Regions from separate parts of the Nocardioides asiaticus genome, predicted to be linked through region 1. Evidence: predicted binding sites of a transcription regulator. Region 1 holds the regulator's gene; each other region holds the start of a gene.
What was found. The regulator LexA, encoded in region 1, represses DNA repair genes until DNA is damaged. The targets are predictions, from matches to a motif close to TCGAACANNTGTTCGA.

Region 1 (3,270 bases):
GTCGTTGACCGGACCGATCACGTCCTTCGGCAGCGCGGCGAACGTGACCGGAGCGATCATGACCGGGTTGCCGACCACCTTCCAGGTCGTGGGCGCGTTCCTGAGGCCGGACTTGAGCCAGCTCAGCTGGTCGGTGCCGGTGATCGTGCGGTCCGGGTCGTCGACGGCGGCCAGCCCGTCGGTCGTCTGGTCGACCTGCTTGGAGCGGTAGGAGCGCAGGTCGAGCATGCTCAGCTCGAGCACCGTGCCGAACCTGAAGCGCCGGTAGATCCGGTCGTTCAGGTGGCTCTGGTCGAGGGCGGCGGTCCCGTCGAGGCGCACCGGCATCCATTCGTCGTACGCCTTGTGGGCGTGGGTCTTGCGCGCCTTCCAGTCGTACTCGCCCGGGCTGTTGTTCTCCGCCCCGTTGCGCCACTGGTCGTTGGCGACCTCGTGGTCGTCCCAGGTGACGATCCACGGGAAGCGGGCGTGGAGATCGGCGAGGTCGGGGTCGCGCTTGTACTGCGCGTGCCGGATCCGGTAGTCGGCCAGGGTGTGGACCTCGTGGGCCGGCTGGTGCTTGCGGATGTCGATGTCGTCGGGCCCGTAGCCGTACTCGCCCGGGCCGTACTCGTAGAAGTAGTCGCCGAGGTGGACGATCGCGTGCAGGTCGGTGCGCTTCGCGAGGTGGCGGTACGCCGAGAACCAGCCGGCCTGCAGGTTGGCGCAGGACACGACGCCGAACCGGATCCGGCCGGGGGTCGCCGTCGGTGCGGGCGCGGTGCGGGTGCGGCCGACCCGGCTGTGCTGGCCGGCGTACGAGAAGCGGTAGTTGTACGCCGTCGCGGGCCTCAGCCCGGTGACGTCGAGCTTGACCGTGTGGTCGCGCCACGGGCCGGTCGTGAACGTGCCGTGCTTCACGACGGTCTTGAAGGTCGGCGAGGTGGAGACCTGCCAGCCGACCTTGACGTGCGGGCCCCTGCCCGAGCCCGGCCTGCTGGCGGCGGTCGGCGTCACCCGGGTCCAGATGACGACGGCGTGGGGGAGCGGGTCGCCAGAGGCGACGCCGTGCTGGAAGTGTCGGAGCGCGGCTGCGGCGTCGGCGTACGGCGCCGGGAGGACGGCCGCCCCGACGCCCGCCAGGCCCGCGCCGAGGCCGCCGGCGAGCAGGCGGCGGCGGTCGAGGGGAGTGTGGGTCACGCTCGGAGAACGACGCAGCCGCCGGCGCGTGACGCGCCGGCGGCTGTTGTTCACCCATCGTTGGTCGAGCCCGGACACGAAGTGGCCGGTGTCGAGACCAAGAGAGTCGTCAGAGGCTCCGCAGGACCGCGGTGACCTTGCCGAGGATGGTGGCGTGCGTGCCGTCGATCGGGTCGTAGGCCGGGTTGTGCGGCAGCAGCCAGACCTTGCCGTCCTTGCGCTGAAGGGTCTTGACCGTCGCCTCGCCGTCGATCATCGCGGCGACGATCTCGCCGTTCTCCGCCGTCGGCTGCTGGCGCACGACCACGAAGTCGCCGTCGCAGATCGCCGCGTCGACCATGGAGTCGCCGGAGACGTGCAGGAGGTAGAGCGTGCCGTCGCCGACGAGCTGCTTCGGCAGCGGGAAGACGTCCTCGACCCGCTCCTCGGCGAGGATCGGGCCGCCGGCGGCGATCCGGCCGACGACCGGGACGAGGGTCGCCTCCGGGTTGGCGTCGCCGATGCCGGTCTCGTCGTAGGCCGTCTCCTCGGCCGCCGAGATCGACTTGCGGGCCGCGAGGACCTCGGGCAGGAACACCTCGAGTGCCCGCGGCCGGTGCGGGTCGCGCTTGATGAAGCCCTTCTGCTCGAGCACCTTCAGCTGGTGGGCGACGCTGCTGGTGCTCGTCAGGCCCACCGCCGAGCCGATCTCGCGCATGCTCGGCGGGTAGCCCCGCTTCTCGATGCAGTCGCGCAGGTGAGCCAGGATGCGCTGCTGGCGCGGGGTCAGCCCGGTGGCGTCGGGCGGGCCGTCGGGAAGCTCGCTCACGGCGGTCGTGGACCGCTTGGCGGAGGTGGACGCCGGGGTCGGCTCCTTGGTCGGCTTGGTCATGTGCCCACGGTAGACCGGGCCGTTGCCGACTTCAAACATCTGTTCGAAGCGTGTCGCGATCTGTGGACAACGGGCGGTTCGAACATTTTTTCGGCCCGGGCCCTTGATCTCGTTCGAACAGGTGATCTACTCTCGATCACGTGTTCGATCGAATGCGTGATCGAACGGACGCGATCCGGCGCTCGTCCCGAACTGTCGGTGGCCGTCTGTAGACATCTCGTCGAGCGCACCAGCCACCCCACTTCCCCAGGAGACCGGCGATGACCACGACCACCCTCGACCAGTTCATGGCCCCGGCCCGGCCCGTGGATCGGGCGCCGCGGCGCGGCTCGAGCGTGCGGCTGACCCGCCGCGGCCGCGTGGTGGTGTTCCTCGTCGCCCTCGGTCTGCTGCTCGCGGCGGGGTTCCTCGGCGCCGGCCTCTCCGGCGCCGCCCAGGAGAAGGGCAACGCTGTCCCGACCCACACCGTCGTCGTCGAGCCCGGCGACACGCTCTGGGATCTCGCCTCCGACGCCGCCGACGGCGGCAGCGTCCGCGACATGGAGCAGCAGATCAAGGACCTCAACGGGCTCGACTCCGGCATGCTCGCCGCCGGCCAGTCGCTGCGCATCCCGAACTGACCACACCGCCGGGCTGCCTCCGTCGCCGCTCGGCCACAGACGGCCGTCAGCTGATTCGACCCCGGCTGGCGGCACCTACAGGGGAAGAGAAAGAGGGGCGGGGCGGGAGGACCAGCGTCCGACCGCCCCGCCCCGGCTTTGCAGACGTCATACGTCCCGCGGCGCGCAGTGTCCCCGTCCGTATGACGTTGTTCCTACGTCATACGGGCGGCCACCGCACCGCGAGCCATGCGTCGTCCACACCAGGGGCTCGCGTCGCTGCCCTCCACAGACCGGGTCGACGCAGGCGCGGGCGGTCGGTGGAGTCTTCGATCGTCGTACGCATGACCAAGCCACTCAGCACGCAGAAGCAGGTCGAGCTCGAGCTCGGGATGCTCAAGGAGCGACAGTCGTACGTCGTGTCGCGGCCCCAGCTCTATGCCGCCGGTGTGACTCGCGGCGAGATTCGGCATCACGTGCGGATGGGTCGCTGGCAGCTCATCGGCGACCAGAGCGTGTGCCTCCACAACGGTCCGATCTCCTGGGAGGGCCATTGCTGGGCGGCTGTGTTCCAGGGCGGGCCGCGGGCCTGCCTCGATGGGGCGGCTGCGCTGATCGCCA
Region 2 (3,270 bases), on a different contig from region 1:
GCCGCGAGGTCGCCGGCGTGGGTGATGGCGGGGCCGCTGGTGAGCCGGAGCGGCGAGGCGAGCTCGGCGGCGATGATCATCGCGAGCGTGGTCTTGCCCAGCCCGGGCGGCCCAGAGAGCAGGACGTGGTCGGGCGCCCTCCCACGTCGCCGGGCCGCTTCGAGGACCAGGCCCAGCTGGGCACGGACACGGCCCTGACCGACGACCTCGTCGAGAGTGCGCGGGCGCAGCGCCTGCTCGACCGCGCGCTCGTCACCCTCGGCCTCCGCCGCGGTCAGCGAGCCCGGCTGGCCCGTGTGGGACGCGAGGTGGGCCTCCTCGGCGGCGGCCAGGTCGTCCTCGTGCACCTCGGTCACGCCTTCGACAGGGTACGGAGGGCTGCGCGCAGGAGCGTGCTGATGTCGGGCGCGTCGCCCACCTGCTCGCTGACGGCGTCGACGGCCTTGTCGGCGTCCTTGGCGGCGTAACCGAGGCCGACCAGCGCCTGGGCGACCTGGTCGCGCCACGGCTCGGCGGGCGCGGGCGCGGCGGAGACCCGCCCGCCGGTGGGTGCGCCGACCCGGTCCTTGAGCTCGAGGATGATCCGCTGCGCGCCCTTCTGGCCGATGCCGGGCACCTTGGTGAGGGTCTTGACGTCGTCGGCGGCGATGGCGGCACGGATCCCGTCCGGCGAGAGCACGGCGAGCATCGCCTGCGCCAGCTTCGGACCGACCCCCGACGCGGTCTGCACGAGCTCGAAGAGACTCTTCTCCTCCTCGTCGGCGAAGCCGAAGAGGGTGAGCGAGTCCTCCCGCACCACCATGCTGGTGGGCAGGTTGGCCTCGCTGCCGGTGCGGAGCCCGGCGAGGGTGCCAGGCGTGCACTGCAGCTCGAGGCCGACGCCGCCCACCTCGAGGACGGCACTGGACAGGGTCACCGCGGCGACCCGTCCGCGGACGAACGCGATCATCGGACCTCCGTCGGTCGAGCGTTCTGTGCTGGTCGAGCCTGTCGGGATCCCGCCTTGGCGAGCGCCGCGTCGATGCGGGACTGGGCGCTGCCGCGCCAGATGTGGGTGATGGCGAGCGCGAGGGCGTCGGCGGCGTCCGCCGGCCGCGGCGTCGCCGGCAGCCGGAGGATCCGCGTCACCATCGCGCCCACCTGCGCCTTGTCGGCCCGGCCGTTGCCGGAGACCGCCGCCTTCACCTCGCTCGGGGTGTGGAGCGCGACCGGCAGGCCGCGGCGGGCGGCGCACACCATCGCGAGGCCGCTCGCCTGGGCGGTGCCCATGATGGTGCTGACGTCGGAGCGCGCGAAGATCCGCTCGATCGCGACGGCGTCCGGCCGGTAGTCGTCCAGCCACGCGTCGACGCCCTTCTCGATGGTGACCAGCCGTTCGGGCACCGGGACCTGCGACGACGTACGCAGCACATTGACGTCGACGAGCGTCAGGGGCCGGCCGAGCTCGCCGTCGACCACCCCCATGCCGCAGCGGGTCAGGCCGGGATCGATCCCGAGCACGCGCACCAGGTGGCCTCGCTTTCCGACGCAGGTCGAACGTCTGTTCGCAGAGCAACGCTAACGGGTGGCACCGACACGTCGTCGTACGACACGCGGAGCCAGGCCCGGATGAGCGCCTTCATCACTGATGGCAGCTGCCGCGGTGCTCGACGTTGACGCAGGTGTCGTCGCCGCCCCCGGCGTGGTCGGTGTCCTCGCCCGGCCCGCCGTCGACATAGTCGCTGGAGCCGAAGCTCTCGACGTAGTCGTCGCCCCCGCCCATGACGGCGTGGAGCGCCCTGCCCTGGTCCTGGAGCCACTCGGCCTCGTCGGTGCCGCTGAACCGCAGCCGCGCGCCGAAGTCGAGGAAGTAGAACCGCTCGCCCCCGGAGAGGGTCGCCGTCGTCGACGTGCCGTCCACCGTGTGGGTGATGCTCCCGGCGGCGTTGTCGATGGCGTAGCTGCCCTGCGGGATCTTGCCGGCGTCGTCGCCCGCGCTCAGGTAGACGGTGTCGTAGCCGGCGCCGAGCGCGATCGCGGAGCCCTTCAGCCGCCCCGAGGACGGCCCGTAGTCGACGAACACGCTGTCGTCGCCCGCGCCGGTCGTGACCTGCAGCGGCTTGGTCTCGTACGCCGTGACGGTGTCCGCCCCGGTCCCGCTGTCGACAGTGTCGGCACCGGAGTAGGAGTACACCTCGTCGCTGCCCGCCCCGCCGTCGATGGTGTCGGAGTCCGCCGGTAGCTGGTAGTCGTCGCCGGAGAGCTGGTCGTTGCCGCCGTTGCCGACCACGGTGTCGTCCCCCTTGCCCGCCCAGAGCAGGTCGCGCCCCGCCGACCCGGTCAGCACGTCGTCGTACGACGAGCCGGTGACCTGCAGCTCCGGGTGCCAGGCGATCGTGTCGGCGCCCTGGCCGGTGGCGCTCCCCCGCACCGTGGTGGTCGCCCTGCTGAGGTCGATCCGGACGGTGCGGGTGGCGCCGGCGTACGAGACGGTGTCGGGACGGTACAGCTCGTCGTAGCGGCTGCGGTCCCAGCCGGTGTCGAGGTAGTCGTCGCCCCAGCCGCCGTCGAGGACGTCGCCCCTCTTCCAGTCGCCGCCGCGGTCCAGCCCGGTCGCGTCGGCGCCGCCGTAGAGCCGGTCGGCGCCGCCGTTGCCTGTCAGTGCGTCCGTCCCGTCGTCCCCGAAGAGCCGGTCAGCGCCGTCGCCGCCGACGAGGCGGTCGGCGCGGGCGCCGCCGTGGACCAGGTCGTCACCGGCACCGCCCCAGACGTGATCGCCGCCGTCGCCGCCACAGATCACGTCATCTCCGCCGCGGCCCTCGACCGTGTCGTTCCCACCGAGGGCGACGATCACGTCGCGGCCCGCGGTGCCCACGAGGTGGTCGGCCTTCGCGGTGCCCACGATCGTGGCCGGCTGGCCGGCGCAGGTCGGGCCGGCGGCGTACGCCGGAGAGGTGGCGAGGAGAGGCACGCCGAGCCCCGTGACCGCGGTGGCGAGGGCGACGGCCGTGTGTCGTAGGTGTGTCATGACGGATCCTTCTCGAAGCAACAGGACCTGCCTTGGACGCGCCTCCGGCCGCCGAGGTTGTCCTCGACGGCCGGAGATCAGGATCAGGGGGGGCTCAGGCGTTCTCGAGCTCGGCCATGACCTCGTCGGGGACGTCGACGTTGGTGAAGACGTTCTGGACGTCGTCGAGGTCGTCGACGGCGTCGACGAGCTTGAAGACCTTCCCCGCGGCGGCCGGGTCGGCGACCGGGATGTCCATCGACGCGACGAACTCGACGTCGGCG
Region 3 (3,270 bases), on a different contig from region 1:
GGTCATGGTCAGCCTCCGTTCAGGGCCGTTTGGAAAGGTGCCTGTATGAGGGAGAGGCAACCGGCGACCGCCCGGATCGGACATCTGGTGCTGAACTTTCGCTTGCTGCCTCTGCCCACAGAAGGCAATGGAGGCGGCCCTCGTGCTCACTTCGGAACGAGTGCCCTTCCCGGCGCCGTGAGATCCGCTGAGAATGTCTACGTACATAGACCTTGCGAAATGTCTATGATCGTGGACATGGAGGCGGGATGAGGATCGGGAATCCACGCCAGTTCGGGGCGGTCATCCGGGCGGAGCGGAAGGAGCGCCGCCTCACGCAGGTGCAGCTCGCGGAACAGGCGGGGGTGTCACGCGCGTGGCTGGCGAGGTTCGAGACGGGGCATCCCGCGGCGAGCATCGAGCCGATCTTCCGGGTGCTCGCGGCTCTCGAACTGGATCTCTCGACGGTCGAGCGACGCATCTCGCCGCAGGAGGCGGTGGTGATGGCGGCGGTCGCCGAGCGCGACCGTCGGGGCTAACGTCCGATTCCACGCCCCGACGTGGGGGTCATGACCGACGGTGGCTCGGGGCGACGGCGTACGCCGGCGGTGAGAAGCTGCGCTTGGAGCGCCGTCGAGCGGGCGGGCGGCTGTGAGCCGTAGCGATCGATGTCCTCCGCGGCTCTTCGGGCTGCGTGGGCCGGACCGAGATCGGCACGGTCACGGTTGAAGACATCGATCCACTGGCGACGAGCGTCCTCGACAGACCCCGCGACGAGGTGAGCGACGTTCGAGTCGCGGCCGCGAGTCATGCCGACGTACGCAGCAGCAGCACCGGTGGTCTCACCGACTCCTTCGCTACGAACTCGACCTATGACGGTCCGGCGAGAGATCGATCGGAATGCGCAACGCACTGCGCCGCCGCGTCGACCGGCTGACACGGGCGGACCGATCACCGTGCGCCTTGCGTATCCACTCCGGCTGCCGATGCGAGCCAGCATTGGACCTCGTCCACGTCGTCCTCGGTCAGGCCACCGATGTCCTGACACACAACCCTCACCGACGTCCCGCGACACGACACCTTCAGGTGGACTAGACACGCCACCGGCTAGAACATAGGTTCGAATGCCATGACCGCTAGGGTGCCTCTGAGAGTGATCTTGTTCTGGACACCTCCCGGGGATGAATCACGCGCTGCGTCGCGTTCTCGGTAGCGTGAAGAGAACCGGTATGGGGCAGTCTGGAGGAGCGGTGGCGACTATCAGCGCGATCGAGTGGACCGAGGTCACCTGGAACCCCGTTACCGGGTGTGACCGCGTGGCTGCCGGGTGCGACAACTGCTACGCGCTCGCGTTGGCGAAGAGGCTTCGGGCTATGGGAGCCGAGAAGTACCAGAACGACGGCGACCCGGTTACTTCTGGGCCAGGGTTTGCGGTCACCGTTCACCCCTCCGCATTGACGCAGCCCTATAAGTGGCGCTCGCCGAAGGTCGTGTTCGTGAACTCGATGAGCGACCTGTTCCACGCCAAGGTGCCGGTCTCATTCATCCGGGACGTGTTCGACGTCATCGCAGAGACTCCACGACACACCTACCAGGCGCTGACGAAGCGGGCGCATCGGATGGCACGTATCGCTGACCGACTCGACTGGCCCGACAACCTCTGGATGGGCGTGAGCGTCGAGTCCCATGATGTGACGAACCGGATCGACCACTTGGCCGCGACACCTGCTGCGACGAGGTTCCTCTCCTGCGAGCCGCTTCTAACGGCGCTCCCAGGTCTTGACCTGACCTCAGTCGATTGGGTGATCGTGGGCGGGGAGTCCGGCCCGCGTGCTCGGCCGATGGACTACGCCTGGGTCGAGGACATCCAACTCCAGTGCGCCGATGCCGATGTGCCGTTCTTCTTCAAGCAGTGGGGCGGACGGACACCAAAGGCGAACGGGCGCGAACTTCACGGGCGTACGTGGGACGAGATGCCCGCGCTCGCCGGAGCCTTGTGACAGTCAGCCAGCGAACGTGAACGGCGCCTTGCCCAGCGGGTATCCCGGCTCCCTGACCAGCCGCTTCTCGCTCACCAAGCCCTTGAGGACCTTGCCGAGGGTGGATTCGGTCATGACGCCGTAGTCGGGGCCGTACACCTCGATCACATGGTCGACCAGGACGAACTTGCGGTGGTCGGCTGCCAGGCGCAGTATCCGGGTCCGTGCGCGCTCGGCGGCGGTGGTCTGCTCTTCCTCGATCTTCTCGCCCACGATGTCGAAGTCGAACAGAGGACCCTGCTCGTCGTCTGGCTGCGGGCCGACCTCGCGCAACCACTTCTGGCGAGCGCGGGCCAGCGCGTCGGCCATCACCCAGTGACCGTCATTGGATCTGGTCAGGTAGACCAAGTGGTAAGTCGGCTGGTTCTCCGGCTTGCGACGTACCGGAATCACCACACCGCCGGTGTTGGCGGCGCGGGCGAGTCTGTGGGTGCACTCCGAGGCGACCTTGTCGGCAGCCACGCCCCAGGTGCCGTCCGGCGTCGCCGCGTGCGCGTCTAGAGCGATCTTTCGCCACCACGAACCGCCCATCACCTGGTCCATGGTCTCCAGGCCAGCCGACTGCTGACCAGCATGGAGTACGCCCGAGACCCGCCTGGTGAAGTCTGCGCTCAGGTTCAGCAGAGCCTCCGTCGGCGGCCATCTCTTGCCGCGGTCGCCGCTCAGCGCCCCGACAACTGTGTCGAACGGAAGATTCTGGCCGCATGGGTCGAGGAACAGGAACAGCGGTATTCCGTCCGCCTCCTTGATGGCCGCGCTCAGTCGGGTTTCGACGTCAGCACACTCCGATGTCACGTCGAGGCCCATCGCCCGGTATTCAGCGACAACGTCGGCGAGCCGCTCAGCGTCGTCGCGGTTCTTCTCGAACAGCCGGATGCTGGCCACGGTGCGAGGCGCAAGGCCCACTGCGGCGCTCATGAACAATTCGGCTGATCCCGGCGTGCCGTCAACGAACCGACCGCGCCCAGCGAACCCGTCGAGGACCATCACCCGGCCACCCGTCGAGCGAGAGGCGACCTTCGCGAGGAACACCGTGCTGTACTGCTTCAAGATCTCGTGCTTGAAGATGGAGGTCGCTTTCGGCGTGGCGAGCAGACCTCCGCCCGTGCCTGTGGCCATCGCGTCGCCTCCCCGATACACCCGAGTGCAGCCATGATGTCAGTCACACATCCGACGCGGGACAAAAGTGCAATATCCCTATTCGAGGGCGGACTTGTGGCGCAGTGCCGGATGACAGCGATCGCTACCCCGA

Region 2: a site for LexA is predicted at 1,533-1,548, ahead of ruvC (crossover junction endodeoxyribonuclease RuvC). Genes of this name have one in related genera too.
Region 3: a site for LexA is predicted at 1,088-1,103, ahead of ABLE53_RS17830 (DUF5131 family protein). Genes of this name have one in related genera too.

The regions. Positions count from the first base shown of each region.
Region 1 is NZ_JBDZDM010000001.1:1,167,568-1,170,837, reverse strand. It holds gene ABLE53_RS05685 (alkaline phosphatase D family protein) at 1-1,179, opposite strand, end outside; gene lexA (transcriptional repressor LexA) at 1,289-2,050, opposite strand; gene ABLE53_RS05675 (LysM peptidoglycan-binding domain-containing protein) at 2,311-2,670, shown strand; gene ABLE53_RS05670 (hypothetical protein) at 2,994-3,270, shown strand, end outside.
Region 2 is NZ_JBDZDM010000008.1:56,652-59,921, reverse strand. It holds gene ruvB (Holliday junction branch migration DNA helicase RuvB) at 1-347, opposite strand, end outside; gene ruvA (Holliday junction branch migration protein RuvA) at 353-949, opposite strand; gene ruvC (crossover junction endodeoxyribonuclease RuvC) at 946-1,506, opposite strand; gene ABLE53_RS23570 (calcium-binding protein) at 1,622-3,007, opposite strand; gene ABLE53_RS23565 (YebC/PmpR family DNA-binding transcriptional regulator) at 3,102-3,270, opposite strand, start outside.
Region 3 is NZ_JBDZDM010000005.1:50,864-54,133, forward strand. It holds gene ABLE53_RS17820 (hypothetical protein) at 1-6, opposite strand, end outside; gene ABLE53_RS17825 (helix-turn-helix domain-containing protein) at 249-518, shown strand; gene ABLE53_RS17830 (DUF5131 family protein) at 1,209-1,979, shown strand; gene tcmP (three-Cys-motif partner protein TcmP) at 1,983-3,137, opposite strand.